Regions from separate parts of the Alteribacillus bidgolensis genome, predicted to be linked through region 3. Evidence: riboswitches for the same ligand, from Rfam matches in the RefSeq annotation. Region 3 holds a riboswitch; each other region holds the start of a gene.
What was found. Region 3 has a riboswitch for thiamine pyrophosphate ahead of thiD (bifunctional hydroxymethylpyrimidine kinase/phosphomethylpyrimidine kinase). Riboswitches for the same ligand answer to the same signal wherever they lie in the genome.
Positions count from the first base shown of each region.

Region 1: linked by a shared signal. The riboswitch ahead of thiC (phosphomethylpyrimidine synthase ThiC) and the one ahead of thiD (bifunctional hydroxymethylpyrimidine kinase/phosphomethylpyrimidine kinase) in region 3 are both predicted to bind thiamine pyrophosphate.
Region 2: linked by a shared signal. The riboswitch ahead of CEF16_RS12730 (acetylornithine deacetylase) and the one ahead of thiD (bifunctional hydroxymethylpyrimidine kinase/phosphomethylpyrimidine kinase) in region 3 are both predicted to bind thiamine pyrophosphate.
Region 4: linked by a shared signal. The riboswitch ahead of CEF16_RS12790 (ABC transporter ATP-binding protein) and the one ahead of thiD (bifunctional hydroxymethylpyrimidine kinase/phosphomethylpyrimidine kinase) in region 3 are both predicted to bind thiamine pyrophosphate.

Region 1 covers NZ_KZ614149.1:1,955,301-1,963,315, reverse strand. The annotation lists gene CEF16_RS09890 (MFS transporter) at 9-1,307, opposite strand; gene spoVID (stage VI sporulation protein D) at 1,564-2,772, shown strand; gene CEF16_RS09880 (phosphotransferase) at 2,762-3,754, shown strand; gene CEF16_RS09875 (hypothetical protein) at 3,926-4,174, opposite strand; TPP riboswitch at 4,384-4,498, shown strand; gene thiC (phosphomethylpyrimidine synthase ThiC) at 4,644-6,428, shown strand; gene CEF16_RS09865 (serine protease) at 6,446-6,619, shown strand; gene CEF16_RS09860 (S1C family serine protease) at 7,045-8,015, shown strand, end outside.
Region 2 covers NZ_KZ614149.1:2,549,713-2,557,727, reverse strand. The annotation lists gene CEF16_RS12760 (NAD(P)/FAD-dependent oxidoreductase) at 1-1,119, opposite strand, end outside; gene CEF16_RS12755 ((2Fe-2S)-binding protein) at 1,116-1,451, opposite strand; gene CEF16_RS12750 ((2Fe-2S)-binding protein) at 1,451-1,726, opposite strand; gene CEF16_RS12745 (NAD(P)/FAD-dependent oxidoreductase) at 1,995-3,185, shown strand; gene CEF16_RS12740 (proline racemase family protein) at 3,182-4,207, shown strand; gene nhaC (Na+/H+ antiporter NhaC) at 4,235-5,674, shown strand; TPP riboswitch at 5,812-5,914, shown strand; gene CEF16_RS12730 (acetylornithine deacetylase) at 5,987-7,273, shown strand; gene tenA (thiaminase II) at 7,275-7,946, shown strand.
Region 3 covers NZ_KZ614149.1:3,761,392-3,769,406, reverse strand. The annotation lists gene thiE (thiamine phosphate synthase) at 196-828, opposite strand; gene thiM (hydroxyethylthiazole kinase) at 821-1,657, opposite strand; gene thiD (bifunctional hydroxymethylpyrimidine kinase/phosphomethylpyrimidine kinase) at 1,670-2,482, opposite strand; TPP riboswitch at 2,764-2,877, opposite strand; gene CEF16_RS18735 (efflux RND transporter permease subunit) at 2,942-6,268, opposite strand; gene CEF16_RS18730 (MarR family transcriptional regulator) at 6,265-6,708, opposite strand; gene CEF16_RS18725 (MarR family winged helix-turn-helix transcriptional regulator) at 6,945-7,403, opposite strand; gene coaW (type II pantothenate kinase) at 7,448-8,015, opposite strand, start outside.
Region 4 covers NZ_KZ614149.1:2,559,442-2,567,456, reverse strand. The annotation lists gene CEF16_RS12805 (gamma-glutamylcyclotransferase family protein) at 1-189, opposite strand, end outside; gene CEF16_RS12800 (IclR family transcriptional regulator) at 473-1,228, shown strand; gene CEF16_RS12795 (hypothetical protein) at 1,747-1,941, opposite strand; TPP riboswitch at 2,085-2,189, shown strand; gene CEF16_RS12790 (ABC transporter ATP-binding protein) at 2,458-3,255, shown strand; gene CEF16_RS12785 (ABC transporter permease) at 3,252-4,022, shown strand; gene CEF16_RS12780 (ABC transporter substrate-binding protein) at 4,019-5,065, shown strand; gene CEF16_RS12775 (sigma-54 interaction domain-containing protein) at 5,402-7,150, shown strand; gene CEF16_RS12770 (dihydrodipicolinate synthase family protein) at 7,249-8,015, shown strand, end outside.

The DNA.
Region 1 (8,015 bases), 1.8 Mb from region 3:
TTTTGTTTTTATTCCTTTTTAACCGGCGGCGGTGACAATAGGGCCAGCACACTAGCTGCAAGAGGGAGAATCATCATAATCCACAAGATTTCATTGTATCTTCCAAAGTGATCAAATGCCATTCCAAACGGCAGCGGTCCAAGTGCTGATCCAATAACAACGGTGGTAGTGGCCATACTTTTGAGCTTCCCTAAATTTTCCAATCCGAAATAATTCGGCCAAATAATATTGTTGCATATTTTTGTCGTGCCGTCGAAAATACCCCAAAGAATAATGTAAATAACAATCAACCAAATCTGTTGAGCATAAATTAAAAGAACAAGGGTGCCTGCGTTTAACAGAAAGCTAACGGCATATAAGTGATGCACAGGCAGTTTTTCCACAATGAACCCTGCTGCAAGTGTGAAAATAAATCCTGCTATCGGCATAAGACTTAATAAAAAGGCGATAACCGTCCGGTCTATTCCTTTTTCTCCAAGAATAGAAAACAGATGTATCATAATTCCCGTGTTGATTAATGCTGGAACGGCTGCGCAAAGCAGAGCAAACCAAAACTGTCTAGATCGAACGGCCTCTTTTATTGACCATGAAGAGGCTTTTCTTTTTTTGGCAGAAGCCGCGGCTGCTTCTGCTTGCTCCACCCCTTTACCAGCATTATCTGGAAGCAGTCCTACATCCTCTGGTTTATTACGTATGAAAATAATAGCGAGCGGCACAAATAGAATCAGTAATAGTACTCCCCAAAATTGCCATGCAAAGCGCCAGCCCCATGTTTCAATTAAATACAAATTAACAGGAGGAAGAGCAGCAGCACTAATAAGGATGCCAAGCGTCATAAAGCTGAGCGCCCGTCCGCGTTGTTTATCAAACCATTGAGGCACGAGAGTATTCGGTACTAATGTCATGGAACCTTGCCCGAATAGACGAAGCATATAAAACCCAATAAACATCATAATCGGACCAAGCAGCATACTATTCCAAAAGCAAGCTATCCCCAGCATGGTTCCAACAGCGGCAGCTATAAAACGCTGCCCTTTTTTATCAATTAATCTTCCAATTAAAAATAAGGTAAAGCCAGCACATAATGTTGCTGCTGAATATATGCTTGATATGACAGTTCTTGAGGCCGAAAAATCTTTAATATAGGCATCTATGAAAACAGAAAATGTAAAGGTCTGCCCCGGACCGGAGAAAAACGCTCCTAAGCCGCCAATAAGTACAATAATCCATCCATAAAAAAATGGAGGATTCACCGGGAGGGTTTGTTTTCCTGCTGAAGACGAGGATGAGTTGTTCTTGCTAGCCATAGAGTTCCCTCCTTATCCATTATTGAGGCACTCATATATCTTATCAATACGATGAAAAACTGGCAACGATTAGTAAAATAATTTTCGCATCATAGATGCGGCTGGTGATGCATACATTGAAATAGTATTAGCACAGAAAAGGACAACAATGAATAAAGTGTTCCATTGTCCGTTGAGCGATTCTTTGTTCACGAACTATCATCTGAAGATATGCAATCTAGGAAGTACTTAAAACATATATAAAGGAGGGCCATTCATGGGAGCTGAACGTTCATCAGCACTTACTTTTAATTTAGAAGAATCAGTGTGGCTCGATAAAGGACAGAAAATGAAGGAATTGCTGTCGCTGGGACTTGAACCGGATATTCGGATTGAAGAAAAAATGGATTATGTTGCAATTAAAGGGGGACTTCATTTAAAAGGGGAATATCGTCCACTTGAAGAAGAGAGAAATGAGGAACCAACAGATGATAATCCTTCTCCTCAATATGTAGAAGAAGATGACCAAAGAGATGATGGTATTGGTGAAATTAAACACTTTTTTCCGGTGGATGTAACCATACCATTAAATCGGATTCATAACCTTGATGATATTTATGTGCAAATAGATGGATTTGATTATGATTTACCAGAACCTGATTGTATTCAACTAACAGCTGATGTAAGTATTACGGGTATGAAAAATGAAGAAACAGCACGTGAAGAAGAACAAAGTGAACCGCTCACCGCGCCAGAGCCTATGCCTCGGTGGGATATAGAGGCAAAATATCAGCCAGAAGAAGCTGCACCACCAGATTTTCCACGTCCATATGACCGCACTTTTTCTTCTTATTTTCAAACGTCTCATGAAAATGTGACAGAAGAAACAGAAGAAGAGGCGTTTAACGAGGGAGAAGGTTTAAAATCAGATGAAGAAAAAGAGAACGAAGAATTTTCAACAGAAACAGAAGAAGAAATTATAGAGGATAGGAACAACGAAATATCAGATAATGAACAAGAAGATAATGAACAAGAAGAGGATCAAATAGATAACCAATCTGTGGAAGCAAAAGAACAACAGGAAAGCAGCTCCCCTATTGTTACCTCTTTTCACAGTCGTGATGAAACGGAATCAGAGAACGTTCAAACAATAGAGCCAAGCGCTGAGGATATAGAAGAAGTGGATACAGTACAAACAGAACAGGAAGACAGCAGCGAGGAAGAATCAACAAGTCCATCGATGTCGGACCGCGATGACAATGCCTTGTATTTAACAAAAGTCATGACGAAAGGAGAAGAAGAATTTTCACGAGTGAAAATGTGCATCATACAAGAAAACGAATCACTAGATACCATTGCTGAACGCTATGATATTACAATCAGCCATCTTGTCCGTTACAATCGCCTGGACAATGAGCATTTAGAAGAAGGGCAAATTTTATATATTCCGGCATCCGCTGCAGGAAGTAATAAAAATGAAGGGTAATATCGAATATATTCTTCAACGTTATCCTATCCATCCAATTCGTGTGCAAACATTTGATAAAATAGCAAAAGTAGAAGCGGAAGAAGGCACATTTGCGTTGAAAGAAACCCAATTAAACAATCAACAGGCGGAGCGTTTTCTACAGACGCTCCGTTTCTTTGAAAAACAACAAATGAAAACAGTGGTGCCAGTACTTCGAACCAACTATGGTGAATGGTGCAGCAATGAAAATGAAATGATGTATTACTTGACGCCATGGGGGTCAGAATGCCGAGGACTGCAGCATGAAACAGAATTTTTTAAGGCTTTGGCGATTTTTCATCGTTCCACTGAATACAAAGAAACCATTCCAGAAAATGTTTGGAAAGAACAAGGAGAACTTTTTAAAAAAGAACGGGACCAAAAGCTGCTTAAACTAGAAGCTATGGCGGATAGTATAGAAAAAAAGCGCTATTATTCTCCATTTGAACTAGCGTTTCTTATACATTTTCCGTTTTTATATAATCTGCATAAAGATTCCTTGTACTGGTACGATAAATGGGAAAGGACAGCTGCAGAAAATGAGAGGCTTCGAATGGTACGTTGTCATGGCAGACCCTCGCCTGATCATCTCGTCATAGATGAAAAAAGAAATTACAGGTTTATTAATCTCGAACACACAGCAGATGGGCATCCTTTACATGACATCGCATGGCTTTACCGCTCCTGTATGAAAGAAAGAATGTGGGAACCTATTCAGGCTTATCCGTGGATAAAAACGTACGATCACCATTTCCCATTCAAAGCTGGGGATGAGGCGCTTCTAAAAAGTCAGCTGCTAGATGAAACGAGCATGTACCCATTTTTATTAAGAGCAAGCCACCGTACTCTCGCAGATGAACATACCTTAACTTTCCAATTAGAAGAACGAATTTGGATGTTAGAAAAAATAAAACAAGATCTCGATACTTGGCCTGATTTATCCGAAGATAAAGAAGAATAAAAAGGAGCTCCACTAGGCAAAACGGACCAAAGTGGAGCTTTTTTGTTTACACTTTAGGAAAGTTTAACTTTGCTAAAGGACGGGTCTAAACGTTATGCTTTTATGCGAAATATGAAGCTTTCGTTTAAGCGTAGTAAATTAAGTTTTTCGAAAGATTGATTTGTAGTCCTGCTAACAAGTAAAACAGCAATAAACAGTTAAACTGACAAGGATAATTAATAACACAACATCAAAACTGGTCGGAAAAATCAACGTTCGAAATAATTGAAAACATATTAAAGGAATGAGAATCTGCGAACAAGCAAGCTTCCATTTTTTCCACCAGAACGGCTGCTTTCGGTGTTTTTTCTTATGCTTTTTCGGGGGATGATAATATGGAGGACGCGGCGGTCCGTGGTAAGGAGGAGGATAATACCCCATTTTTCCACCTTCTCCCCTAAAGTATTTATTTTAGCTTATGCAAGGATCTAGAAAGAGTGTCCGCCATATTTTTATGAAAGGTTATATCAAGCCTAATCGGTATTAGATACCTATATATAATGAAGTCCAAAAGTAAAAAAGTTTTATTTTTCAAGATAAGTGTTTACTTATCCCGTATATTTATTTATACTGAAATCAAATAGAATAAATCAATTAACTAGGGGAGTCCAATAAGCTGGGCTGAGAAAGAAACGCGTGAAAGTTTCTTGACCCTTTGGACCTGATCTGGATCATACCAGCGTAGGGAAGTTAGAAAATCATCACTGATGAATTTACTTCTACATACAAAGCCGGGTCCATCTTTTTATGGATCCGGCTTTTTTATGTACTTCACTTTTTCAGCGCCAGGCTATGTTCTAGGTCTCGTCCTTTATCAATGATTATCAGATTGAAAAGGAGAGATTTTTTTATGTCCACATCCTCATTAAATGAAAAAAACATTTCTATCATGTCTAGCTTCTCAGGCAGCAAAAAAATTTATGTCGAAGGATCAAGATCCGATATTCAGGTTCCTATGCGTGAAATTGAACTAAGTCCTACAACCGGCAGCTTCGGAGAAGAAGATAATCCGCCACTACGTGTCTATGATACGAGCGGGCCTTATACGGACGCTGAATATTCGGTTGATATTTCAAAAGGTCTTCCTGCCATCCGCAGTAAATGGATTCATGAACGAGCGGATGTGGAAGAATATGAAGGTAGAAACATGAAGCCTGAAGATAATGGATATAATGATGAAAATGATCCCCGTACTAATCATCAAGTGTTTCCTAATTTAAAACGAAAACCGATACGTGCAAAACAAGGAGGTAATGTAACACAGCTCCATTATGCAAAACAAGGAATCATTACGCCTGAAATGGAATTTATCGCTATAAGAGAAAATATGGATCCTGCCTTTGTACGCGATGAAGTAGCAAAGGGCCGTGCGATTATACCTGCCAATATAAATCACCCAGAGACAGAACCAATGATTATAGGCCGGAATTTCCATGTTAAGATTAATGCGAATATTGGAAATTCTGCTGTTTCCTCTTCGATTGAAGAAGAGGTGGAGAAAATGACATGGGCAACACGCTGGGGTGCTGATAATATTATGGATTTATCAACAGGTAAAAATATTCATAAAACGCGGGAGTGGATTATTCGAAACTCCGCTGTTCCTGTTGGCACCGTTCCTATTTATCAAGCATTAGAAAAAGTAAATGGAGTTGCCGAAGATCTCACTTGGGAGGTTTATCGTGACACATTGATTGAACAAGCAGAACAAGGCGTGGATTATTTCACCATTCATGCAGGTGTCCTTCTGCGTTATGTACCATTAACAGCAAAACGCCTGACAGGAATTGTCTCCCGGGGCGGCTCGATTATGGCGCAGTGGTGTTTATATCACCATAAAGAAAGCTTTCTATATACTCACTTTGAGGAAATCTGTGAAATAATGAAAACGTATGACATTGCTTTTTCTTTAGGAGATGGCTTGCGCCCGGGGTCAATTGCCGATGCAAATGATGAAGCACAATTTGCGGAGCTGGATACATTAGGTGAGCTGACAAAAATAGCGTGGGAGCATGATGTACAGGTAATGGTGGAAGGCCCAGGGCACGTACCGATGCACCTCATTAAAGAAAACATGGACAAACAGCTGGAAACATGTGAAGAAGCCCCGTTTTATACACTTGGACCGCTGACAACAGACATAGCACCTGGTTATGATCACATTACTTCTGCGATTGGAGCTGCCATGATTGGCTGGTACGGGACAGCGATGCTCTGCTACGTTACACCAAAAGAACATTTAGGCCTCCCAAATAGAGATGACGTTCGGGAAGGGGTTATTACCTATAAAATAGCTGCCCATGCTGCTGATTTAGCAAAAGGCCATCCAGGCGCTCATAAAAGAGATGATGCTCTATCAAAAGCGCGCTTTGAATTCCGGTGGAGAGATCAGTTTAATTTATCTTTAGATCCGGAACGGGCTTTAGAATATCATGATGAAACGTTACCAGCAGAAGGTGCTAAAACAGCCCACTTCTGTTCGATGTGCGGACCAAAATTCTGCAGTATGAGAATTTCTCAAGATATTCGTAATTATGCTGAGGAAAATGAGCTTTTTACGAAGGAAGATATTGAAAAAGGGATGAAAGAAAAAGCGGAAGAATTTAAGAAGTCTGGGGGCACTATTTATCAGTAACGTTTTAGGAGGTGGGCATGTTGTCAAAGGTCCAAGAAATTGAAGAGGAAATGAAACAGTCTAAAGCCTATCTTGCTTTTTTGGAAAACCGCTTAAAAGAAATCCAGCAAAACTGTCATCACCATTTTGAAGGCAATTCGTATTATGAGAAATGTATAAAGTGTCATAAAATAGAAGTTTTATATTACTAAAACAACAATTTTTATTATAAATTACTAAGACATGTTGAATTATTGGATGATCTCTTTTTAAAATCACAGGAACATACACATGAATATGATAACTATAAGAATGATACCCCGTGGCGAAGTCGCAATATCATGGAAAACGCCCTTCACCATTAATGAAGCCTGCAATGAAGGATGAATACATTGATGTAAATGTTTATGCTTATTTTTGAAAAGAGGTACTTCCATCAACTGCAGTTAAGAAAATTTCTAGAAGTTAGAAATATAAATCAGTGATACATGTATAAATACAAAAAAGGACGCTTTCCTGTAATAAGGGAACAGCGTCCTTTTTCTTTTTCATGACTTTAGATATATAGCTGACACATTTCATCAATAAAATGAAACATATCGAAGAGAGATCATAATAAAAAGGGAGGCACTAATAAATGGATGACAAAATAAAACCAGAAAAGAATAATCAAAACAAAAAAGCGGGGATCACCGGATTGATTGGAGCGGTGATTGGAGCTGCAGCAGTAGGAATAACGATGCCATTTGTAAATAGTGAAGGTTTACTTTCGACAGCTAGTTCCAATAGCCAAGAACAATCGTCTGAGGCTGAGATGGAAGTGAAAGAAATGACGAGTGAAAGTGTAGAAGTATCAAGCGGGGTTACATCAGCTGTAGAGCAGGTGTCGGATGCGGTTGTTGGAATTTTCAATTTGCAGCAGTCCGGTGGGATGGAACCTCAAGGGTCTGGCTCTGGCGTTATTTATAAAAAAGAAGGAGATACTGCCTATATTGTAACTAATCATCATGTCGTACAAGAAAGCAATGAAATCGAAGTAGGTTTGGCTAATGAGGAAAGAGTAGAGGCTGAAGTAGTCGGTTCTGATCCATTGACTGATTTAGCTGTGTTAAGCATAGATGCAGAACATGTTGATACAGTAGCGGAGTTTGGCAACTCAAAAACTCTCTCTGCAGGAGAACCGGCGATTGCGATCGGAAATCCGCTAGGTTCAAATCTTGATGGAACCGTCACACAAGGAATTATTAGTGCTGTAGATCGCAGCATTCCGGTAGATTTAAATGGTGATGAACAAATCGATTGGAATGCAGACGTGCTGCAAACCGATGCAGCCATTAATCCAGGGAACAGCGGTGGTGCTCTTATAAATATTAAAGGACAAGTGATCGGAATAAATTCCATGAAAATTGCACAGTCTGCCGTAGAAGGCATCGGTTTTGCCACCCCTTCCAATGTTGTGATTCCAGTACTTGAAGATCTCGAAGAAACTGGCCAAGTAGCACGGCCTCAGCTTGGTGTAACGATTGGATCCTTAGACCAGATTCCTAGTGTCCAGTGGGAAAAAACGTTGAAACTTCCGAAAGATGTCGAGGAGGGGGTTTTTGTAAA
Region 2 (8,015 bases), 1.2 Mb from region 3:
TCTTTGTTTTTCTATGCTGTCTGTTATTTGTTTGTCGAGTCCTTTAGAAGACCCATAGAGTGCCTGTGTGATCGACAGGCCAGCTGTTTCCCCTTGAACGATTGCTATTTTTGCTGATTCTATACCTGTAATATTACCTGCTACAAATAGTTTCTCTATAGGGGTTTTCATTGTTTCATTGTGAAGCGGGACATGCCCTCCTAGTTCAGGGATAAGATAGAATGGACAACCCGCTATGGCAGCAAGCTCTGCCAATGGATAAAGTCCTCCGGACATACAAACAAAATCCGTTTCTAGAAAGAATTGTTCTTCTGTATTCAGCTTCCCATAAGGGTCAATGGAAGAATAGAAGATACCATCTGCTTTTTGTTCACCCGTTATTTCTGTGACTCCTTTATTAAAATGCAACGGGATACCCCAAATAGAGAACCCTTTTTTGGGGTAGTATTGAATAGCTTTTTCTCTCATCCATTTCGTACTTAATAATTTACTACCAAAACGAAGAAGAGGAGAGGGTGCCAAATGAGCCATTCGTTTCATGTCTGCTAGTGTTTGTTCTGGAGTTTCAGAGTGTTTAAGGTTTTGATCATAGGGCGGAAAATAAATACCTTGTATCTCTATTCCCGCTAACTGCAATTCTCTTGCAATAGCCATTGTTAATGGATTGATGCCGATTATCACTCCTTTTTTTCCAACCTTTACACGGTGGACGTTAGTCATTACTTGAGCAGCACCAATCGACATAACGCCCGGTAAGGTCCACCCAGGCAAAGATAGGGGAGATTCAGCAGCTCCGGTTGCCAGCAGCAGACAAGGTGATCTCCAGTCACCGTTTGAGGTTTCTGTTAGCCACTGATCCGATTTTTCAATGTTATACACCGATGTTTCCAAATGAATATCAACGTTATGTTTTAAGGCTTCTTCATATAAAGCATCGGCTTCTTTTATGCCATTCCACCAGACATCTTTTTTTTCTTCGTGAAGCTGACCTAACAATCTTCCGCCAGGTTTTATAAATTCATCGATGACAGTCACCTTTACCCCATGCTTTGCACAAGTAATCGCAGCGCTTAATCCTGCAGGACCAGCCCCTATAATCACGGTATCGCTGTACTTCAATTACTCCACTTTCCTTTCTGAAAGGGTTTTGGAAGACTATGAAGACTTCGAATGCTCATTCCTTTTTTGGCAAGGGTCATACAAGCACGGACACCATGCTGTCCATCCACTTCTACTCGGCACTCAAAACAATGTCCAATATTACAATAAAAACCGCGCGGGTTACCAGTTGCTTCGTGCCGTCTTAACGTTCGAATCTCATTTGCTAACAAAGCGGCCGCAACCGTTTCCCCTTCTCGAGCATTGATCGTTTTACCATCAAAATCGAAAGTGAAATAACTACAATGATTTAAATCTCCTAAAATCGGGTGATGTTTAATTCTATTATCCATTATCCATTCTCCTTTCCAGAGTCGAATCGAATAGGGCGGATGGGAGGCTGATATTTAAGAGGTACCTCTTTAGAAAAACTTACTTCATTGGATTTGTTTGCTTGTGCAATACCTTCTATTAAAAAACGGCATGTACGTCCTCCGCATATTCCCATGCCGGCACGAGTGCGAAGCTTTAATTCTCTTGCTGTACATTGATACGTATTTGCTGTTTTTAATAGGTCCTTGTATGTAACTTCCTCGCAGCGGCAAATAATAGTATCATTTTTTCTCATTTATGTTCCTCCTTTTGACCTTAATATCATGCAAAAATCTAGCCAAATAGGACAACTTGTATAAAACTGTCCAAGTTAACGGGGGAAGAAATTATTTAGCTTTTTAGAAGTTTTGGTGAAATCTAAGAATATCGTCAAAAGTCTAAATGTTTAGACATTTATTCTAAATATTTAGACTTTTATAAGAAGTGTGGAGGAAAATATGCTTACTTTAACGTTGGCATGTTGCTTGCATTAGTTAAAGGGAGAGAGCAGAAAGGAGGTTTACATGAGAAAAAATTGTAATGCCCTGATTATAGGAGGAGGGATAATAGGCAGTGCGATAGCATACTACACTGCCAAAGCCGGTCATGATGTTGTCCTGATCGAAAAAGGAGAATTTGCCTCAGGTACTTCCTCTAAGTGTGACGGTAATATTTTAGCAATTGATAAAGATCCTGGGTTTGATAGTCAAATGTCTTTAGTCAGCCAGAAGCTGGTACATGAACTAAAGGGAGAATTAAACGGTTCTTTTGAGTATAGAAATCCAGGAAGTATTCTTGTTTGTGAAACAGATGAAGAAATGGAAGCAGCCCAAAAATGGGTTAATCAGCAAGAAGAAGCAGGCCTTCCATTTAGAATGCTTGACCGAGCTGATCTTAGGGAGGAGTCCGAGTATTTCGCAGATGATCTTCCGGGGGGGCTGGAATGTGCAAGTGATGCAACGGTCAATCCCTATTTGATGACCTATGCACTGATTGATGGAGCAAAATTATATGGTGCCTCCTTTTATTCCCATACGGAAGTGAACAATATAGAAAAAGAAATAGGGACCAATCAGTATGTAGTTGATACAAGCAAAGGGGCTATACGTGCTGATAAGGTCATAAATGCTGGCGGCGTATGGGCGCCTTTAATAAGTAAAATGCTTGACGAAGATATTGATATTCCTATTCAGCCTCGAAAGGGTCATATTATTGTTGCCGCGCGTGAAATGCCTCTTGGGATGCGAAAAGTTATGGAATTTGGTTATCTTATATCTAAATTCGGGGGAGAAAGACAAGTGGATGCTGAAACGGAAAAGTATGGAGTTGCCCTCGTATTTGAACCAACAGAGAGCCAGAATTTTCTTATTGGAAGCAGTAGAGAATTTAATGGCTTTCAAACAAAAGTGGATTTCCATGTAGTAAAAAAAATTGCCCATCGCGCCATACGATTCTACCCTAAATTAAAAGATATGCTTATAATTCGGAGTTATGCTGGTCTACGGCCATGGACACCTGATCACTTGCCGATTGTCTCAGAGGTAAAAGGATATAAAGGGTTTTATATAGCAGCAGGGCATGAAGGAGATGGAATAAGCCTTGCCGCTGTTACAGGAAAACTCATCCAGGAACTGATAGAAGAAAAGGAAAAAACAATTGTTCCAGTAGATAAACTAAGTTTACACCGTTTCCAAAAAAAGGAGGCCGCACTATGAATACAAAGCATGTTTTCCATACCATAGATACTCACACTGGAGGGAACCCGACCAGAACCATATTAAGTGGCGTTCCCTCGTTACAAGGCAAAACGATAGAAGAAAAAATGAAGGATATGAAAACGAATTATGATTGGGTCCGGAAACTATTAATGTATGAACCACGGGGGCATGATGTAATGTCAGGAGCTGTTTTGCTTGAACCTTGCCACCCCAGCGCAGATGTGGGCGTGATATATATAGAAACGGGAGGATATCTCCCAATGTGCGGCCATGATACGATTGGTTTTTGTACAGCTTTAGTAGAAACTGGGAAAGTGGATATGACAGAACCGTGTACCGCATTAACATTAGAGACACCAGCGGGATTAGTAAGAGTGGAAATCAAAATAGAAGATGGAAGGGCGAAAGAGGTAACGTTTAACAATGTCCCTTCATTTTTTTTGGAATCGATCGAAGTGGAAGATGATGAAATGAAAAAAACTATCGCCTGTGATATCGCTTATGGAGGGAATTTTTACGGAATAATTGATGCTCGTTCCCTTTCACTCGATTTAACGCCGGAAAATAGTGCTCGTATTATAGAAAAAGCTGTCTCGTTCAGGCAGAAAATCAATAAAGAACATGTGATACGACACCCGGAAAAGCCTTTTATTAATGGACTTACTCATATAGAATTTTTCGAACCATCAAAACATTCTGATGTACATGTCAAAAATACTGTTGTCGTTCCTCCAGCTGGGATAGATCGGTCTCCTTGCGGTACGGGAACTTCAGCCAAGCTTGCTACACTATTTGCAAAACAAGAAATTAAAAAAGGAGAAATATTTTGCCACGAAAGCATTGTAGGCAGTGTTTTTAAAGGACAGGTTCTAGATGAAATAAATGTACAAGGCGTTTGTGCGGTAGAAACCCAGATTTCAGGTTCTGCATGGATAACGGGTGCACATCAGTTTTTTTTGGATCCGGAAGATCCTTTGACAGAAGGTTTTTTGCTGCTTCCTGAAATGGAAGATCATTAAAATAATAAATGAGAAAGGGTGAGGGGTTTGAAAAAAGAAGCGAGGTTACCGACAGTCTATGAAGTGATAGGGGTTTTAATTTTATTTATTGTCATTATGTTTGGCTTTATAAATTTGCTGGAACTTCCTATTCAATTAGCATTATTTACTTCCTGGTTTATGGTGATAGGACTCGGGCTGTGGATAGGACTGCGTTACAAAAAGCTTCAAGATGGGTTGCTCCAGGGAATATCGAATGGATTAGAAGCGGTGCTTATTTTAATTACTGTCGGGGCTTTAATTGGAACCTGGATTGCAGGAGGCATCGTCCCAAGCATTATTTATTACGGTTTATCTGTTATAAGTCCAAACATTTTCTTGTTTGCTACACTTATTATTTGTGCGCTTACTTCCCTAGCTACGGGCACGTCATTTGGAACGGCAGGTACGGCAGGGATTGCAATGATTGGTATTGGACAAAGCTTTGGAATCCCTCTCCCCTTAGTAGCAGGTGCGGTCATTTCCGGTGCTTATGTGGGCGATAAATTGTCTCCATTATCGGATACAACCGTAATGACCGCCTCTTTAACAAAGGTAGATATCATTGAACATATTAAGTCAATGCTTTATGTAAGCGGTCCTGCTTTTGGAATCGCAAGTCTATTGTTCATATTTGTTGGCTTTTTCTATGTAGGAAACAGCGTCGATTTAACAAGGGCCGAAGAAGCTATGGGAGCGCTGCAGGGTCAATTTAATATATCATGGTATATGCTGGTTCCGCCGCTCATTGTTATCGCTCTTTTAGCGATGAAGCAACCATCCATTCCTACTATTACGTTTGGTGCGTTTTTAGGAGTTATTTGGGGTTTTGCATTTCAGGGCATTCCGTTTTTAGATGCCATTCAAACCTCTTATCAAGGGTATTCCATCGATTCAGGTATTGAATTTATGGATACTTTGTTAAATAGTGGCGGAATGGTGTCCATGCTAGAGGTTATTTTATTAATTTTACTCGCATTAGGCTTAGGGGGTTTAATGGAAGCTGCTGGTATCCTGCATGTCATCTGCCAAACATTGTTAAAATGGGCCGATAATGCTGGGAAAACTACACTAACAACATTAATTGCTGCATTTTTTGGGAATTTCTTCGGCGGTGCTGCCTATGTTTCTGTAATTACCGGAAGTAAAATCACAGAAGAAAATTATGATCGCTTAAATATCGATAAACGTGTACTTTCAAGAAACACAGAAGCAGGAGGAACTATTACAACGCCTATGGTCCCTTGGTCAGATGGCGGGGTTTTTATGGCAGTAACATTAGGTGTCTCAACAATGGCGTACTTGCCTTTTCTATGGTTTCATTTCCTTGTAATTATTATTACTCTCCTATACGGCTTTACAGGCAAGTTTATATGGTACACAAAAGGCAAAGAGTATACAGAAAATTACGAAGATTCAACGGTGAATACAACAAAATTTGAAGCATAACAAGAACTTCGAAAAATAGTATAATATAAAATGTTCGACTGAGTCAGCCAGGGTGAAAAAAATATGAAAATTTAGTTTTAAATATGATTATTCTATGCTATGTTGTCTTTAAAGGATTCCAACAAAAAAATAGGTAGGCTTGACACTAGGGGTGCTGTTATACAGCTGAGAAGGGCGGTTGTCCTAACCCTATAACCTGAACTAGTTAATACTAGCGTAGGGAAGTGTGAGCGGATATAAGTATGGGACAACCATAATATGTACAGCCACTCTTCGCTAGAGTGGTTTTTATTTTTTAAGAGGAGGGATAAGGTGGAAAAAACACTCTGGCAATTAAATCAACTGGTGGAAGAAAGACAGGATGAACTTCTTGAACTTGTAAAAAATTTAGTCCGCTTTCAAACACCGAGCCCGCCAGCAAGAAACACAGAAGAAGCACAGCAATTTATCGAACAATTTTTAAAAGAACACGACTTTAACACAGACGTTTGGGATGTGTATCCCGGTGATCCTAACGTAGTCGGGACGTGGAAAGGTGAAGATCCTGAAACACATCAAAGCCTTATTATTAACGGACACATGGATGTCGCAGAGGTCGATGAAGAGAATGAATCATGGAAATACGGTCCATTTGAGCCAGTGGCAGCAGACGGCAGACTTTACGGCCGAGGAACAGCGGATATGAAAGGAGGCCTTGCTGGAGCGCTATTTGCGGTAAAACTGCTGCAAGAACAAGGCATCCGCCTGCCCGGAGATCTTATTTTTCAATCCGTTATAGGAGAAGAAGTTGGGGAAGCTGGGACACTGGAATGCTGCAAACGAGGATACAGTGCCGACTTAGCCGTGGTTGTGGATACAAGTGACTTGAATATTCAAGGGCAGGGCGGCGTCATCACCGGCTGGATTACGGTGAAAAGTCCGCAGACGTATCATGACGCTACTCGCCGAAATATGATTCATGCTGGAGGCGGTGTGAAAGGGGCAAGTGCTATTGAGAAAATGACGAAAATCATCGAAGGACTGCAAGAGCTGGAAAAACACTGGGCCGTTACAAAATCTTATCCTGGTTTTCCAGCTGGGATGAACACCATAAATCCGGCAGTCATTGAAGGGGGGCGCCATGCTGCTTTTGTCGCAGATGAATGCCGGCTTTGGATTACCGTACACTTTTATCCAGATGAAGATCACGACATGGTAGCAAAAGAAGTCGAAGATCATATTCGCCGTGTCGCTGACGCTGACCCGTGGCTGCGAGAAAACCCTCCATTATTTGAATGGGGAGGGACGTCGATGATTGAAGACCGCGGCGAAATTTTTCCTTCGTTAGATATTGAGGAAAATGGTAAAGGAACAAAAGTATTGCAAACAGCACATCAAGACATATTTGGTCAAAAAGCGCCAATCAGCATGTCTCCAACCGTTACCGATGGAGGCTGGCTGGGCGACGCTGGCATCCCGACCTTAATTTATGGCCCGGGGGATCTTCAAAATGCTCACGCGGTGAACGAATCAGTCTCTATTGATCAGCTTGTCCAATTCACAAAAGTAATGATTTCACTCATTTATAACTGGTGCTCGACAGAAAGGGAGGAGGATTAATATGGCATTTAGCGAACGACTATATGAAAATGTCAAACCGATTTGGGAAAAGAATCATAATCACCCGTTTGTACAAGGAATGGGTGATGGAACACTTGATAGAGAAAAATTTCGTTATTTTATGATTCAGGATTATTTATACCTAATTGAATACTCAAAACTGTTTGCGATCGGCGCAGCGAAAGCCTCCGACGTGAAAACGATGGGTGAATTCGCAAAACTCTTGGATTCTACTTTAAACACTGAAATGGATCTTCACCGCCAGTATGCGAAGAAATTTGATATCAGTGAAGAAGAACTTGAAAACGCGAAACCAGCTGCTGTTACTGTATCTTACACGCATTATATGCTGGCAGTCGGACAAAACGGCGGTCTTGCAGAACTGGTTGCAAGCCTTTTGCCATGTATGTGGAGTTATGCGGAAATTGGAAAATCTCTTTCTCAGATTCCTGGAGCAAGCGACCACGAATTTTACGGCGAATGGATTAACATGTATGCCGACGACGAGTTTCAGGAGTTAACCCAATGGACGATCAACATGCTTGATCGGCTGACTCATGGAAAACCAGAGCATGAACTAAAGCACCTTGAGGAAATTTTCTTAAACACGACGCGGTTTGAGTATATGTTTTGGGATATGGCGTATAAAGGGGAAATGTGGCCTACCGAATAACTCGGATATAAAAAGGTTTATAACGACTTGTAACCCGGATAACTGACACGTATAAAGTGCTGATTATTC
Region 3 (8,015 bases):
GAGAGGAATTAATACGTTCTCTATTTCAGTGTTTGTTTCTATAAGTCGAACGTTTATTAAAAATTTCTTAGTTTTACATCTCAAGCAGCAGGATTCTTACTCTTAGAATAAAAAACCCACAGTTTTCACCAATCCTCATGGTGGAAACCGTGGTTTAATCCTGTTTACCGGTAACAGTGTGGCGAAAATTTTCCTTTAGGTTAACCTGTCTTTTAATGTGCTGGCTGCTTTTTCTGGATCATCAGCCTGGCTGATAGCAGATATAAAGGAAACCCCGTCCGCACCTGCCTCAATTACTTCCACAGCATTGGTTTCATTGATGCCGCCAATGCCGACGATTGGCAGCTGTATGCCTTGTTTTCTCAACGCCCATATGCCCTCGGGTCCAATAGGTAATTCGGCATCCTCTTTAGTCGTCGTCATAAACATCGGCCCGGTTCCAATATAATCAGCCCCTTGCCTTTCTGCCTCTTCCGCTTCTTCTATCGTCTTAGCAGAGACACCAATAATCATAGAAGATGGACATTTCTTCTTTAATTCCTGGATAGACTCATCATCTTGTCCCACGTGAATACCATCTGCATGTAAAGAAATAGCAAGTTCTGTATCATCATTTACAATAAACGGTATTTTGTGTTTGCAGCAGATGGATTGCAGTTCTCTTGCCAGTGTTTCTTTTTCCTTTCCCTTTAACGCACCGGAGCCTTTTTCTCTAAATTGAAAGCATGTAATGCCTCCGTTGATTGCTTTTTTCAAAACTTGTGAAGGGGGTTGTGATGTATTATTACTTCCCATAATAAAATAAAGCAAAAGATTTTCTTTATTCATGAGTTGAACCCCCGCGATCTAATATTTCTTTTTCAATATTGAGTTGTTGTTTGAAATCCATTTCTCCAACGTGGTAAAGGGCATTAAGTAATTCGATCTGAAAGGTTCCAGGACCTTGCATTGATGCAAATCCTTCTGCTCTTTCTGCTGCAATACCGTAATAACCTAATGCTGCAGCGGCTCCTGAGGCGGTTTTTTCTGTTACAGTCAGAAAGGCTGCAATGACCGCACTAGCTAAACATCCAGTACCTGTAATCCTTGTCAGCATGGAATGACCATTATTAATCGAGTATAAACATTTGTTATCAGCTACAGCATCTTTGGCTCCTGTCACTGCTACAGCAATATTTAGGGTCTTGGCCGCATGAGAGGCAATAGCTTCCATATTTTTTTCTCCACCTGAAGCATCTACGCCGCGAATATCACTCTCTAAACCTGCTATCTCAGACACTTCCGCCGCATTACCTCTGAGCAGCGTAATATCTAGCTGCTCTAGAAGCTTACGAGCCGTTTCTGTTCTGTAAGCCGTCGCTCCAGCTCCTACAGGATCAAGCACAATGGGGATTCCTTTTTCATTTGCGGCCTTTCCTGCTAGCATCATTGCTTCTATTTGTGCATCATTTAAGGTGCCAATGTTCAAAACGAGCGCATCCGCAGCTGAAGCCATATCAGCTGCTTCCTGCACAGCATTCGCCATTACGGGGGCAGCACCCATAGATAGAATGCCGTTTGCAGTAAAATTGGTAACAACCACATTTGTAATGTTATGAATTAATGGTTTTTGCTCTCTTACTTGTTCTAAAAGTTTACTTGCTTCTTTACTTCTCACGTCAGCTCCTCCTTAAACTAAAATATCATCCTTTTTTAATCGAGAAGCCCAATGATTTACGGGTCCGTTTCCTTTACCAATACCCAGTGTGTCGTGAATGGCTTGAGAAATAAACGTTTTACTGTTTGTGACAGCTTCTTTAATAGTGTTTCCTCTTGCCAATTCAGCTGCAATAGAAGCGGAAAGACTGCAGCCTGTACCATGGGTATGGTTTGTATCAGTTCGAGGGGCTGTTAAATAATCGATTTGCCCGTTAACGTATAAAATATCAGTGGCATCACCTGTAAAGTGCCCTCCTTTAACAACTGCTGCTGACGCACCCATATCATCTACAAGCATTTTAGCTGCTTGTTCTGCTTCCTTCTGGGTTTTAATGCTTAATCCTGTCAGTGTTTCAGCTTCTGCTATGTTAGGCGTAACCACATGAGCAAGAGGCATTAAACGATTTTTCATTAACGATGTTGATTCCTGTTCCATTAGTGAGTCACCGCTTGTTGCCACCATAACCGGATCGATTACGAGAGGGATATCTTGTCCGTCTAACAAATCAGCCACTTTCTCAATCATTTCCGGTGTAGCAATCATGCCCGTCTTCACAGCATTTGGCCGAATATCTTCTAAAACTGCTTTCATTTGTTTTTCCACCATTTCAAGCGGGACATGCCAAACATCCTGGACCCCTTTTGTATTTTGAGCTACAACTGAAGTGACCACGGCCATACCATAGGCTTTGCATTCCTGAAATGTTTTTAAATCAGCATGTATTCCTGCTCCGCCGGTTGGATCTGTCCCAGCAATTGATAAAGCACTTGGTACTCTTCTCATATTATTACCTCCTCATCAAGTTGAAAAACTTTGCCTGTCTACCTTTGTAAAAAAACCGCCTAAAACGCCGCAGCCTATGGCAGTGCGGCAATTGCACGTGTGCCGTTGATTTGCTTATCCTGATTAACATCACCATTTTTACAACAGAGTTACTCGGCTTGCCGCCAAGTCCAAATTGTGGAAGCCTTATTCTTTAACTTATACTTAGCAAAGTTAAACTTTCCGATAGTATAAAAACCGCTCTCCGAAAAGAGAGCGGTCGACATATTAATACCACATTACAAGTCTTCGCTCCACTTTCCTACGATGGTATTACCCATATCAGGTTCAAAGGGACCGATGCTTCAAAAACAATTTGCATCATCTCAGCTATCACAGCGCCCCTAGTGGATCATTTGTTTTAAGTTATTTCCATGTTACTTGACACCGATGACAGTGTCAAATAACAGCTTCTACTTGTTACTCATTCTTTTTGTCTCTATCTTCTTTGTTTTCTTGTTCTTCATTATTGGACTTTCCTTTTGAATGCTGAAGAATACGTTCTAACAGATAAATAATATCATCTTTTGATAAATGTTCATTTTGATCTGTACTGTGAATGTTTTTACCTGATCCCGGTTCGTTATCGGTGCTTTCCGGAAGCATATTTTCTTCTTGAGCAGCACTTTCCTGGAAATAGTGTTCAAGTTCATAGGAATATACAACCCTGCCTTCAGGCGTTACATATCGTTTATTCATATTTCTTGTCTCTTTATCAAAGAAACTATAAACCACAGGAATGACAAACAATGTAAGGAATGTACTGCTGATTAGTCCGCCTATCACAGCGATCCCCATTGGCTGCTGAATTTCTGTGCCTTCTCCAAGGCCAAGAGCCAACGGAACAACCCCTAAAATCGTAGTGACAGCTGTCATTAAAATTGGGCGGGTACGCTGTTTTACCCCTTCAATAATGGCTTCTCTTGCAGGCATTCCTTTTTCTTTCATTTGGTTAATATAATCAACCAGCACGATCGCATTGTTCACCACAATACCAGCCAGCACGATCAAACCGATAAAGACCGTTACACTAAGCGGCGTTTGTGTAATAGTTAGGGCAAGCATCACCCCTATAACGACAAGCGGCACGCTGAACATAACGACAAACGGATACTTAAAAGATTCAAATTGACCTGCCATCACCAGATAGATAAATAACAATGCTAACAGAAACGCAAATACAAGGCTGTCAATTGCATCGTCAAGCAATTCTTGCTCCCCAGAAAAAGCGTAGCTGGTGCTGTCTGCTAAATCAGCATCCTCAATAATGTCTTCAATCAACAAAGACATGTCATTTAAATTTGTATCACTACTGTATGTTACTGTAAACTCTACACTTCGCTCCTGATCCAATCGGTTAATTACAGCCGGGCCTTCTCCCTCTTCGATCGCAGCCAAATCATCAAGCGCAATGTATTCTCCCTCCCCATTAGGAATAAGAAGGTTTTCTAGATCTTCTTGATTCTCAAGAGACTCTTCAGAATACTTTACAATCACATCATAGTTGTCATTACGGTCCGTTTGTATAGAAGTGGCTGTTTCCCCGCGTGTTACATTGTGAACAATGTCTGCAATTTGCGCTGGAACTAACCCGTTATCACGAGCTGCATCTTGATCTACACGAACTTGCATTTCAGGTGCTCTTTCATCAGCAGATGTTTCTACTTCTCTAACATCATCCTCATCGTTTAAATCATCTTCTATAGCCGTTACCGCTTCATCTAGTTCCTCCGTGTTATTATCACTGACGGAAAAGACAACCGTATTTGCTTCACCACCGCCAACTGCTGCCTGAGTCGATAATGAAATGTCAGCATCAGCGTCCACACTTGTAACTTCACTTTCAATTTCTTCGACAAAGTCGATTGTGCTTTGATCTCTGTTTTCTAAATCGGTCATCGTTACAAACATTTGAGCTTCATGTGACCCAGAAGGTCCGCCCATACCAGCCGATTCTTCGGAGGAACCGATAACGGACATGTAATCTGCTACAACCGATTCATCATCAAGTATATTTTCAATATCTTCGATTACTTCTGTCGTCCTATCCAGATTCGTTCCGTAATCCATTTCGACATCTACTGTAAAATATCCATCATCGGTTGCCGGTAAAAAGTTAATGCCTGTTGCTGTGAGACCAGCACCACCGCCAGCCAGCAAAAGAAATGTAATAAATAAAGTAATAAATCGATGGCCTAACACCCATTTAATAGAGCGTTCTAATCCTTTTATAAAGGAAGAATTTTGTCTTTTTCCTTCCTTGTCTTCTTCTGGAGGCGTGAGCATTCGGCTTGACATCATCGGAACAACTGTTAAGGCGACCAGCAATGAAGCAAGCAAACTGAATGCAACCGCAAGTGCAAATTCGGTAAAAATATTGCCAACAATACCGCTGATAAACACAATAGGCAAGAAAACAGACACTGTCGTTAAAGTAGATGCAGTAATAGCTCCTCCTACTTCTTTTGTTCCTTCTGCTGCAGCTTGCCTGGAGGTTTTCCCCATGGATAAATGGCGGTATATATTTTCTATAACCACAATAGCGTTGTCAACAAGCATCCCAATACCAAGGGCTAAACCACCCAGTGTCATAAGGTTTAAGCTGACATCCGTAAAATATAAGAATCCAAACGTGACAATTACAGAAAAAGGTATCGCAATGCCTATGATAAGAGGTGTTTTTAAGTTTCTTAAAAAGAAAAACAGAACAATCATAGCAAACACGCCGCCAAGAATTAATGCCATAGAAACACTATCTATAGATTCTTGGATAAATTCCCCTTCATCGTAAAAAGAGATTGCTGTCAAATCTTCATATTCTTCTTCATCAAGCAAAGATTCCATCTCTTCATTAAAAGCCTTCGAGACCTGTGCTGTATTAGCATCTGTCTCTTTCATAACCGTCATCTGTAAAGCAGGCTCCTTATTGGCTCTTGTAATAGCTGTTTGCTCAGCTGTCGTTAATTCAATTTCTGCCACATCTGATAAAAGAAGCTCTTCACCGTTTTGCGGATCCGCTCCTATCACTAGTTCTGATAAATCTTCTTCTCCAGCTAATGTATTTAATACACGCGTGGTTAAACTTCGATCCCCGGTTTCAATTGTTCCGCCGGGAAGCGTAATATCATGAGATTGCACAACATTTACGACATCCTCTTGCGACAATTGATTGCTTTCAAGTTCTTCTTGGTCCAGATTGATTTCAAATTGTTCCGTTACCTCTCCGGACGTATCAACATTTGCAACCCCATCTATTCTTTCAAGTTCTGCCTGAAACCCCTCTACATCTCCCTGAAAATCTTGAATGTCCTGATTATCTGAAGTTATAGCCATTTGTGCCATGCCCATCATAGACGGGTCAAACTTTAAAAAACTCGGGTCATTCGCGTCATCTGGCAGCACTGCTTGATTCATTGATGTAATAATATCCTGTTCCACTTCATCAATGGTTGAATCCCATGAAAACTCAAGTAAAACGAGTGTCATCCCTTCTTCAGAAGTGGATGTCATATTGCTAAGACCAGACAGTGTAGACAATTGTTCTTCTAAAGGCTCTGTTACTTTATCTTCCACTTCTTCCGGACTCGCTCCAGGATAACTTGTCACCACGGCTCCTACCGGAGGGTTTATCTCAGGAAACAACTGAAGAGGCAGATTCGTTAATGAAACTCCTCCTAATAAAATAAATAAAATCATGCCTACTATCGTTAATTTTGGTCGTCTGATCGACAAATTTGTGAGCTTCATTCAGCTGCCTCCCTTTCCGACTCAACGATTTCTTTAATTCTCAAAGCAATTTGATGGAAAGAAACTAAATCATTATACGATAACTTGATAAGATATTTTGAAGAAATTTTATTTCGGGTTTCTGTCATTTTCCTAAGTATCTTTTCTCCTTCCACTCCTAGTTTGACAAAAGTCTGCCGCCTTTTCCCGGGATCTAATTCCCTTACGATATACCTTTCTTTTTCCATTTTTGATAACAGCTGACTCACCGAACTAGAGGAGACATGAAGCAGGTCAGCGAGATCTTTTACGTATAGTGTTTTATATTTAGAAATAAGTATGATAACAAAGCGGTAACGCTCTGGTATATCTTGATAAACGCCTCCAAATTCTTCGTGAATGTTTAAAGATAAATCAAATAAAGCATTATTAATGGACTTTAATAATTCTTCTTTTTCCATCCCGTCCCCCTCTTCCTGTTGTTTGTTTATATCCAATAAACAATTTATAAAACGAAACAGTTTAAAAACTTAACTATTTAATAATTTAAATCAAATATATAATACCGTCAAGGGTTGGAAATTTTGTTCACCTTATTTTCATATTCCAAAAAAAGAAGCAATTCCGTTAAAAATTTCAACTCTTAACAAAAGAAAAGCTCCCCCCATCTTTTAAGGAAGCAGCTTTCCAAAGATTTTTATTCATTGTTTTCTTCACCGTGCTGAATAATGCCTTCAAGTTTCTTAATAACATCTCTAACTTGTTTTAATTCTTCTAATTGAAGCTGGGAAATATAATCTTTAATAATAGAAGCTTCAAAGGCTTCAAATTGCTCCTTAAGTTCCTTGCCTGTTTCTCCAAGGGTCATTGTAATTTCGCGACGATTTTGTTCATTAATAGAACGAATAAGCAAATTGTCTTTTTCAAGTTTATTCAATGCCTGGCTGATCGCACTCTTGGAAATCCCGAGCCGCTCTGACAATTCACTTAAAGTAATATTTTCGTTTCGAATAAATAAAATCATTATCGTTTCTTGGCGTGAAGTTAACTGCAGTTCACTTAACAGCGGCATCTTTGGCTGTAGATATTTTGATATATTTTCAAGCGAATAAATGGACTCTAAAAATACTTGTTTATAATCATCAATATTACTCAATGCATTCATCTCCTGCTCTAAAACCTTACTTTTACATGAAAAGTTTATAAAATTGCTTTTTTTAATCCCTTATTTAGAAAGGCCCCTATCGCACCGCTGTATTCTCCATGCTCGAGGAAAAATGCTTTTTTTCCTCTTAATTCAGTGTAGCCCTTAATTATATCTTTCAGTGTGTCGTGATGAGAAAAAGTCGATCCGATATACACTACTGAGTCTGTTTTTAATCTTTCAGCTGCTTGAACACCCATGGTTGTAATGGTTTCTCCGATCATACGAACGACTGCAGAAATATAATCTTCCTTTGAAAAAGACTCTTCTTTCATTCGGGAAACGTTACCAAAATTACTGGCGGTTAAATCCCCGGAAATCGGCGGTACTTCATGAGAATATATATCGCCAACTGTTATATTTAAGTTTTCGCCTTTTCCATTTTGACCTAATGTCAAAATTTCATCATAATTATCTTCTCCGGTTAACAAATAAGAAAGCCCGAGCAGGGTGCCGCCGCCCACACCGCTTCCGCCTATTCGTTCATACGAATCACCGTTCACAAAATGAATAGAAGTTCCTGTACCGACATTAGTAACCATAAATCGAGATCCTGTTCGTGAA
Region 4 (8,015 bases), 1.2 Mb from region 3:
CATTAACTCTCCTTGAATGATATTATTTCCTTCGGGAAAAAGGCAAGGAAAAGATCCGTTTTCTACACACACCATTCGTCCCTTTGTAGTAGCAGGAACCTCCTTTTCTGTTCTTCCATTCAAATAGCTTTGATAATTCCGTAGTCCATGTCGTAATGTTCCATATACAAAAACAGGAAGGTTTTTCATTTTTGCTCTTCTCTCCTTTTTGACTCTATTAGGGAAGTTGTAAGCAAAAATCCCGTATATTCTATGACTTACTGGAAAGTCTAGTTCCCCTTACAAAAAATGGTATTATTTCATAATATGTTGCTAATCCAATATAACACATGACTATGTTTCCATCATATGAGGCAATGTTTCCATATGGAAAGAAAGCGTGTAAATAAATATAACAGAACTTTTAAAAATATAAGTTCATTAACTTATCATAGTATTGACACTCTATCTTTTTAGATAAGGGGGAACAAGAATGTCAGGTGTGGTTAGCAAGTTTATAACCTTGTTAACAACGATTAAACCGAGTGAAGAAAAGGAAGAGTGGAGTGCTACAGAAATAAGCCGAAGACTTAACCTTCCCGTTCAGACAGTACACCGTTTGTTAACTTGTTTGTCAGAGTGTGGATTTGTGTACAAAAACAAGGAGACAAAAAAGTTCCGACTCGGTCTTGCTTTAATGGAACTTGGCTTGTCGATAAGAGATAATTTATCGGTTCGAAACGCTGCTCTTCCGGTAATGGAAAAAATTGCTGGCAGATCAAAAGAGAGTGTATATTTAACCGTGCCTGAAAACAATGAAGGCGTGTTTATTGATTGTATCGACTCACCGCAGCTTTTAAAAATAGCAGAGCCGACAGGCATGAGACTCCCTCTTTCAGTAGGTGCCTCTAAGAAAGTGATGTTAGCTTTTTTCAACCTCTTGGAAAGAAATAAAATTATAGAGGAATTAGTACAAGAAAAAACAATAAATGATCCTAAGAAATTAAAAGAAGAACTTCTTATCATTAATAACCAGGGTTTTGCTATGTCATTTGGTGAAACGACAGAAGGAACAGCAAGTGTTGCGGCACCTATTTTTTCTTGGGAGAATAAAGTGGTGGCTTCTCTAAGTATTGCAGGACCGGAAACGAGATTTCAAGAAACACAATTAAAAAACAATATTCGACTGGTCACACGAGCGGCGGTTGAAATATCTGAGGAATTAGGCTGGCTGAAAAAGGTTAGATAATCTCCTCATAAGAATAAAATTTTCTCAATATTAAGGAATTGGGTGTTTTTCTACGTATTTGTTTGTGAGAATATATAGTCAAATAAATGATTCCTCCCATCAATATGGCAGATACAGAGGTGATATATGGAAAATACTACCCTATGTTTCGGCCGTAAGTGAGTAATATTAAAAAAGAATGGAAGAGTTAACATAAGGAAAGAAGTGATGGCGGAAAAATGAGAATATTATTGTTTATGCGTGTAGACAAGAGGGCAGTTGATAAAATCTAACATATATCTTATTAGGGGGTATCTGGCATTAAAAAGGGTGTGAGAGCGATGAGAATGTGAAAGGGAGCAGCTGCAACGGATGTTAGGCATGCTCCCTTTTTAAAATGGAGGTATTGAGCTCTAATTTAATAAAGGATGCTGCTAAAACAGAGAACGTTCTGGGCAAAAACAGTACCTCCTGTACAAGCCAGTTTGGCATTGTTACAGGTGCTGTGTACTTTTTTCAAGGGGTTGTGCTTTTCGTGATTATTCTTCTTCGCTTTCCATAATACCTTCTTCATCGGGTGGAATGTCAGCCTCTCGATCTTCTTCTATTTCTCCGACTACCGTTCCTTCCACAAATGCGTCAGCGACTTGTTCCTGTGGAGCAGGAAACTCTCTCCATTCTTCTTCTTGCTGGTTATTTGGGATGTTTCTTGGCGGGCGTTTTTCTCGTTCCATCAAAATCCTCCTTCCTAAAATGATATCTCTAATTTGTGCAGAAACGAGACGTTTTATAAGCTATAAAGGTTTTCGAATGAAAGTATTTATGCTAATGTGGAAGATAGATATAAGTACAAAGTAGCAAATGAAAATAAGAATAACTTCCACACTAGGGGTGCTAGAAAATAGCTGAGAGGGATTTTATTATCCTAACCCTGGAACCTGAACTAGTTAGAACTAGCGGAGGGAAGTGTGAGCGAGCATAAAATAAATGATAAAGATCAGCCTCGGATATGGGCTTGTCCATTTCTTTTATGCCCACAACCACTACCACTCTTTCGCTAGAGTGGTTTTTTATTGGAAGTGCTGAATTCCAATGGGGGAAGCGCAGCAAAAGAAGCAAAGCGCTGAATCCCAAACGAAGAGTGTTGAAATAAAAGAGCAAGACCATATTTTTTGAGAAAAGAAAGGATGAAAAGAGCATGGAATATATAAAATGCTGGTATCCAGCCAGGCAGAAAGAGCGGCTGCCTTATGGTTAAAACAAACAATATCAATCCAGAATCATCTGGTTCCCAACTTCACTTTCAACAAGTCTCTTTTCATTACGGCCAGGAATCTTCTTCTATCTTTCAACAGCTTAACGTTGATATCCGTAAAGGTGAATTTGTCAGCCTGCTTGGGCCAAGCGGTTCCGGGAAGTCTACGTTTTTCAGGCTGGCGACGGGGCTGGAGAATCCAGCCGAAGGAAACATTTTCATTAACCAAAAAGAAGAAAAAAATCGTCTAGGTAAAGTGGGCTATATGCCGCAAAATGATTTGCTGCTTCCTTGGAGAACCGTGTTAGAAAACGGCGTGCTGCCGTTGGAAATAAAGGGCGTACGGAAAAAAGAAGCCAGAAAACAAGTAATAAGTCACTTAGAAAAGTTCGGCCTGGCAGGCACAGAGCACCAATATCCCCACGAACTATCCGGCGGGATGAGACAAAGGGTGTCGTTTTTACGAGCGATGCTGAGCGGAAATGACATTTTGCTGCTCGATGAACCGTTTAGCGCTCTTGATTCTATGACTCGTTTTTCCATGCAGGAGTGGCTGCTTGAACAATGGAGCACCTGGCAGAAAACACTGATTTTTATTACACATGATATAGAAGAGGCGCTGTTTTTATCGGACCGTGTCCTTCTTTTTACCGAGCCGCCCATCGAGAATAACTTAGAAGAAGTCATCATTCCGTTAAGCCGTCCAAGAGAAAGAAACACTCGCAGCGATCCTGAATTTATGGCATTAAAACAGGAGCTGCTAAACAAAATGACATCGAAGGTGCAGCTATGAAAAAGAAAAGGGTAAATAGCTGGCTTTCCTATGCAGGTTCGGGCATTATTGTGGCACTTCTTTTAATGATGTGGGAAGTCGGAGCACGGCTTTATGATAAAAGTTACATCCTGCCCTCCCCGACAGAGATATTGCTTAAGCTGTGGGAATTACATGATATATTGTTTTTCGTGCATTTGCCGGCAACGTTAAATATTATCCTTATTGGACTTGGCATTTCTATCGTATCAGGAGTAGGGCTTGCGGTTTGGATGAACCAAAACGAAGTGATCGAGCGGAGCTTTTTTCCGCTTCTCATTACGTCGCAGACGATTCCAATTATAGCGCTTGCGCCTATTTTCGTCCTTTGGTTTGGATATTCGATTTGGAGTAAGGTAGCCGTTACTGTTTTAATTACGTTTTTTCCTATTACGGTCAGCACGTTCGATGGTCTGCGTTCGGCAAGCCGTGAATTTGAAGAGTTGCTAAAAACGATGGGAGCGAGTTCTAAACAAATCTTTATGAAAGTAAAAGTACCATCTGCTCTTCCATATTTTTATTCTGGTATGAAAGTCGCGGTAACGATGAGTGTTATCGGAGCTGCTATTGGAGAATGGCTGGGGGCAAACGCAGGGCTTGGCTACTTTAGCCGCCGTATGATGACTCAAATGGATGGCGCAGGAGTATTTGCTCCGATTGTTCTTTTATCTTTGTTAGGCATTTTATTATTTTTAGCCATAAAACTTTTAGAAAAAACAACAACAACAAAATGGAGTGATAAAGAATGAACAAAAGATGGTGGAAGACAAACAAACGTAAGAATATGGCATGGATGCTGGCATTTTCAATCACTGCTCTTGGAGCATGCAATGCTGATGAAAGTAATGAAGAAGACAGTCAAGCAGGAGATGAAGATGCAGAGGAAGAGCTTCAAGAAGTAGACGTTATGCTGGATTGGTATCCAAACGCTGTACATAGTTATTTATATGCGGCACAGGAAAAGGGATATTTTGAAGAAGAAGGTCTGGATGTGAACATTCAGTTTCCGACAAACCCAACGGATCCTTTAAACCTTGCTGCCACAGGGGAAGTTGACTTGGGTATTACTTATCAGCCGGACGTTATCACAGCGCGAAATGAAGGAGTGCCGGTCGTTTCTGTTGCTGCTATCGTACGATCACCGTTAAACCATGTTGTCCACTTAGAAGGTGCTGATATTGATTCCCCTCAAGATCTAGAAGGGAAAAAAGTCGGATATCCGGGAATTCCCGTAAATGAACCGATTCTAGAAACAATGGTAGAAGAAGATGGCGGCAATTTTGATGAAGTGGAACTAATTGACATCGGTTTTGAACTTAATTCAGCCATTGTTACGGAAAGAACAGACGCTGTAGTCGGAGCTTATATTAACCATGAAGTACCGGTTCTTGAACACGAAGGCCACGAGGTTGATTATCTTAACCCGGTCGATTACGGAGTCCCTCCATTTTATGAACTCGTCATGGTGACAAATGAAGAGAATATAGAAAACAACGAAGAAAAAATTCGTTCGTTCTGGGCAGCAGCTGAAAAGGGCTATGAATTTATGAAAGAAAACCCAGATGAGAGTCTAGACATCTTGCTTGATCACCAGGATCAGGAGAATTTTCCTCTAAAACGGGAAGTAGAAGAAGAAAGCCTTGAGGTACTGCTAGACAAAATGGAAACAGAAGAAGAACCTTTTGGAAGCCAAAGTGCCGAGTCTTGGAAAGCAACGATGGAATGGCTGAATGAGACGGGATATATTGAAGAAACACCAGAGACGGAAGAGATTTTTATGAACCTTGAATAGATTAGGACTTTTGCAAAACGGGAACGCAGGCTTGACACGATTTTGTATCAAGCCTGTTTTTTGTTCTACTTTAAGAATGTTTAATTTTATTAAAGAATTAAAGTATAAGTAAAACTAAGGCTCCACCATTTGGACTGGCAGAACTTGTTTATTTTAAGGTCAAGGGGTTTAAATGGAAGAATAAAGAATTTTCTCTACTTAAAAATGATATTGGATCTTCTTGTTCATGGAGTGCTATTGGGTTTTGTGAAAGTTATACTGTCTAATAAATTTTACACTTTACATAAAAATACTGTATACTAGTCTAAATATTTATACAGGGGGCCGTGTACCATAATGAGACATCAACTTCCTAATGTAGAAGATTTGATTGATACGGATGTGTCCTTTTTTTCTAATATAAATAGTCTTTTAAGTAGTATTCACAAAGGGTATCGGGATGAGAATCATTTGTACTACTATCAAAAGGATGGCAATTACTTTAAGTTTGTATGCCGAGAAAAAAATAATATAGTACTAACGGAAGAGCTCGTGAGTTGTTTCTCCGTCTCTGTTCCGACTGTAAAAAAAACGGAATCTTTAAAAGAAATGATGCTTGTTTTGGAAGAAGCGGAACAAGCAGTAGTGGTAGGTAAAAGTGATCAACCAATAGGGGTTTTAGATGTTAAACAAGCATTTTTAGAACTATATGCTTCTTATGCACATTTAAATGCTTACTTTGAAGCGATGATTGATACCATGGACACTTCTATCTCCATGATCGATGAAGAAGAACGAACCGTAGTGTGGACATCAGGGGCAGAGCAGATTTTTTCTATAAAGAAAGAAGATATATTGGGAAGACAAATGACAGAATTTTTTAAAGAATCAATGTTAAAATGTAGAGATTCGTTGTATACAGGCCAGGCTTTTCAACGATATCAGCATCAACCAAGACCGGATTTATTTGTGCTTATAAACTCTCAACCTATTTATTTGGAAGGCGAAATCATTGGTGCAGTTGCAGCTGAAGTGGACGTTACAAGCCAAGTACAACTAAATCGCGAACTTTATCAAGCCAACCAGAAAATAAGTGACTTAGAAAATAAAATGCAAAAGTTCCACGCTGAACCCGATCCTTTTCTTATGATAAATGGCAAAAGTGAAGAATTAGAAAAAGTAAAAGAAAAAATCAAAAAAATATCTACAACCAATGCTACGATTTTAATACATGGAGAAACAGGCGTTGGAAAAGAACTGTTTGCTAAAGCGGTCCATTATATTCGAGAAGATAAGAATGCTCCATTTATAGCGATTAATTGTGGAGCTATCTCACCAACTTTATTTGAAAGTGAATTGTTTGGGTACGAAAAAGGTGCTTTTTCTGGAGCATTAAATAAAGGAAAAGCGGGGAAAGTTGCTCTTGCCAAGGGAGGGACTCTTTTCTTAGACGAAATTGGTGAACTTCCTTTGGATATGCAGGTAAAGTTTTTAAGGGTATTACAAGAGAATAGTTATTTCCCAGTTGGCGGAACAAAAGAACTTGAAGTGGATTGCCGGGTAGTGGCTGCGACCAATAAAGATTTAGAAAAACTCGTACATGAAGGCAACTTCAGAGAAGATTTATATTATCGGTTAAACACCATTCCGCTAACGATCCCGCCTTTGAGAGAGCGAAAAGATGATATTGTCGACATAGCTCATCTTTATCTATACGAATTATCCAATAAGTATCAACGTCAAATTGAGCTTGTGTCACCTGAAGCAATGAAAAGCTTAATGGAATATTCATGGCCTGGTAACATAAGAGAATTGAAAAATGTGATTGAACACATTGTAGTATTTAGTACAAGTGAGGTCGTTCATTCCAGCGATCTTCCTGAGCGAGTAAGACGAGTTTCTTCAGGGACGACAAAAACGATAGATTCTTTTAAAAGAGAAAAAGTTCTATCTTTAAAAGAAGAAATGAAGATACATGAAAGAAACGTTATTCGTAACGTACTAGAACAGGAAAGTGGTAATAAAAATCTGGCGGCAAGAACATTGGGAGTTTCACGTGCAACACTTTACAATAAACTAAATAAACATCAATTAGATAACGAATAGAAATTAAATAGTGCCACGTCTGTAAATTTTGCAGATGTGGCATTATTTTTGCATTAAAAATATAACGTATCTTTATAAATGAAAGGATGGGAAGGCAAATGGCTTATTTTAATGGAGTATATGTAGCAATAGTCACTCCTTTTACGCAGGAGTACGAGGTGGATTATCAACGTCTTACCAAATTGTGTGATTGGTTAATCGAAGAAGGAGTAGATGGCTTAATTCCAGGAGGTTCTCTTGGGGAGTATGCCACGCTTGCCCCGCAAGAAAGGGCGCAAGTTGTGGAGACAGTAATTGAAGCAGCCAATGGGAGGGTGCCTGTCTTAGCAGGTACAGGAGCTCCGTCTACGAAACAGGTTGTCGAATGGGCCAGCCATGCCAAACGAGCAGGTGCAGACGGAATAATGGCGTTGCCTCCTATTAATTATAACCCGCTAAAACATGAAATCATAGCGCATTATGAGGAATTATCCAAGGTAGGCCTTCCTGTTATTGCTTACAACAATCCGCATGATTATCCAACAGATTTAACTCCAGCTTTACTAAAAGAAATATCGGTTTTTGACAATATTGTTGGTGTGAAGGAATTTTCCGGAGATGTTCGCAGAGTACACGATATTCTAGAACAAACAAACCTCGAAGTCATGATAGGAGTTGATGATCTGGCATTTGAAGGAGCATTAGCGGGGGCAACCGGGTGGATTTCTGGGGTTCCAAATGCACTGCCAAAAGAAGGAAGTAGTCTTTTTCAATACGGAAGAGTGGGTGATATGAAAAACGGATTGCCGTTATACCGAAAACTTCTGCCTTTATTCCATTATGATGCGAAGCCCCAGCTCGTTCAGTCTATAAAATATATGATGAA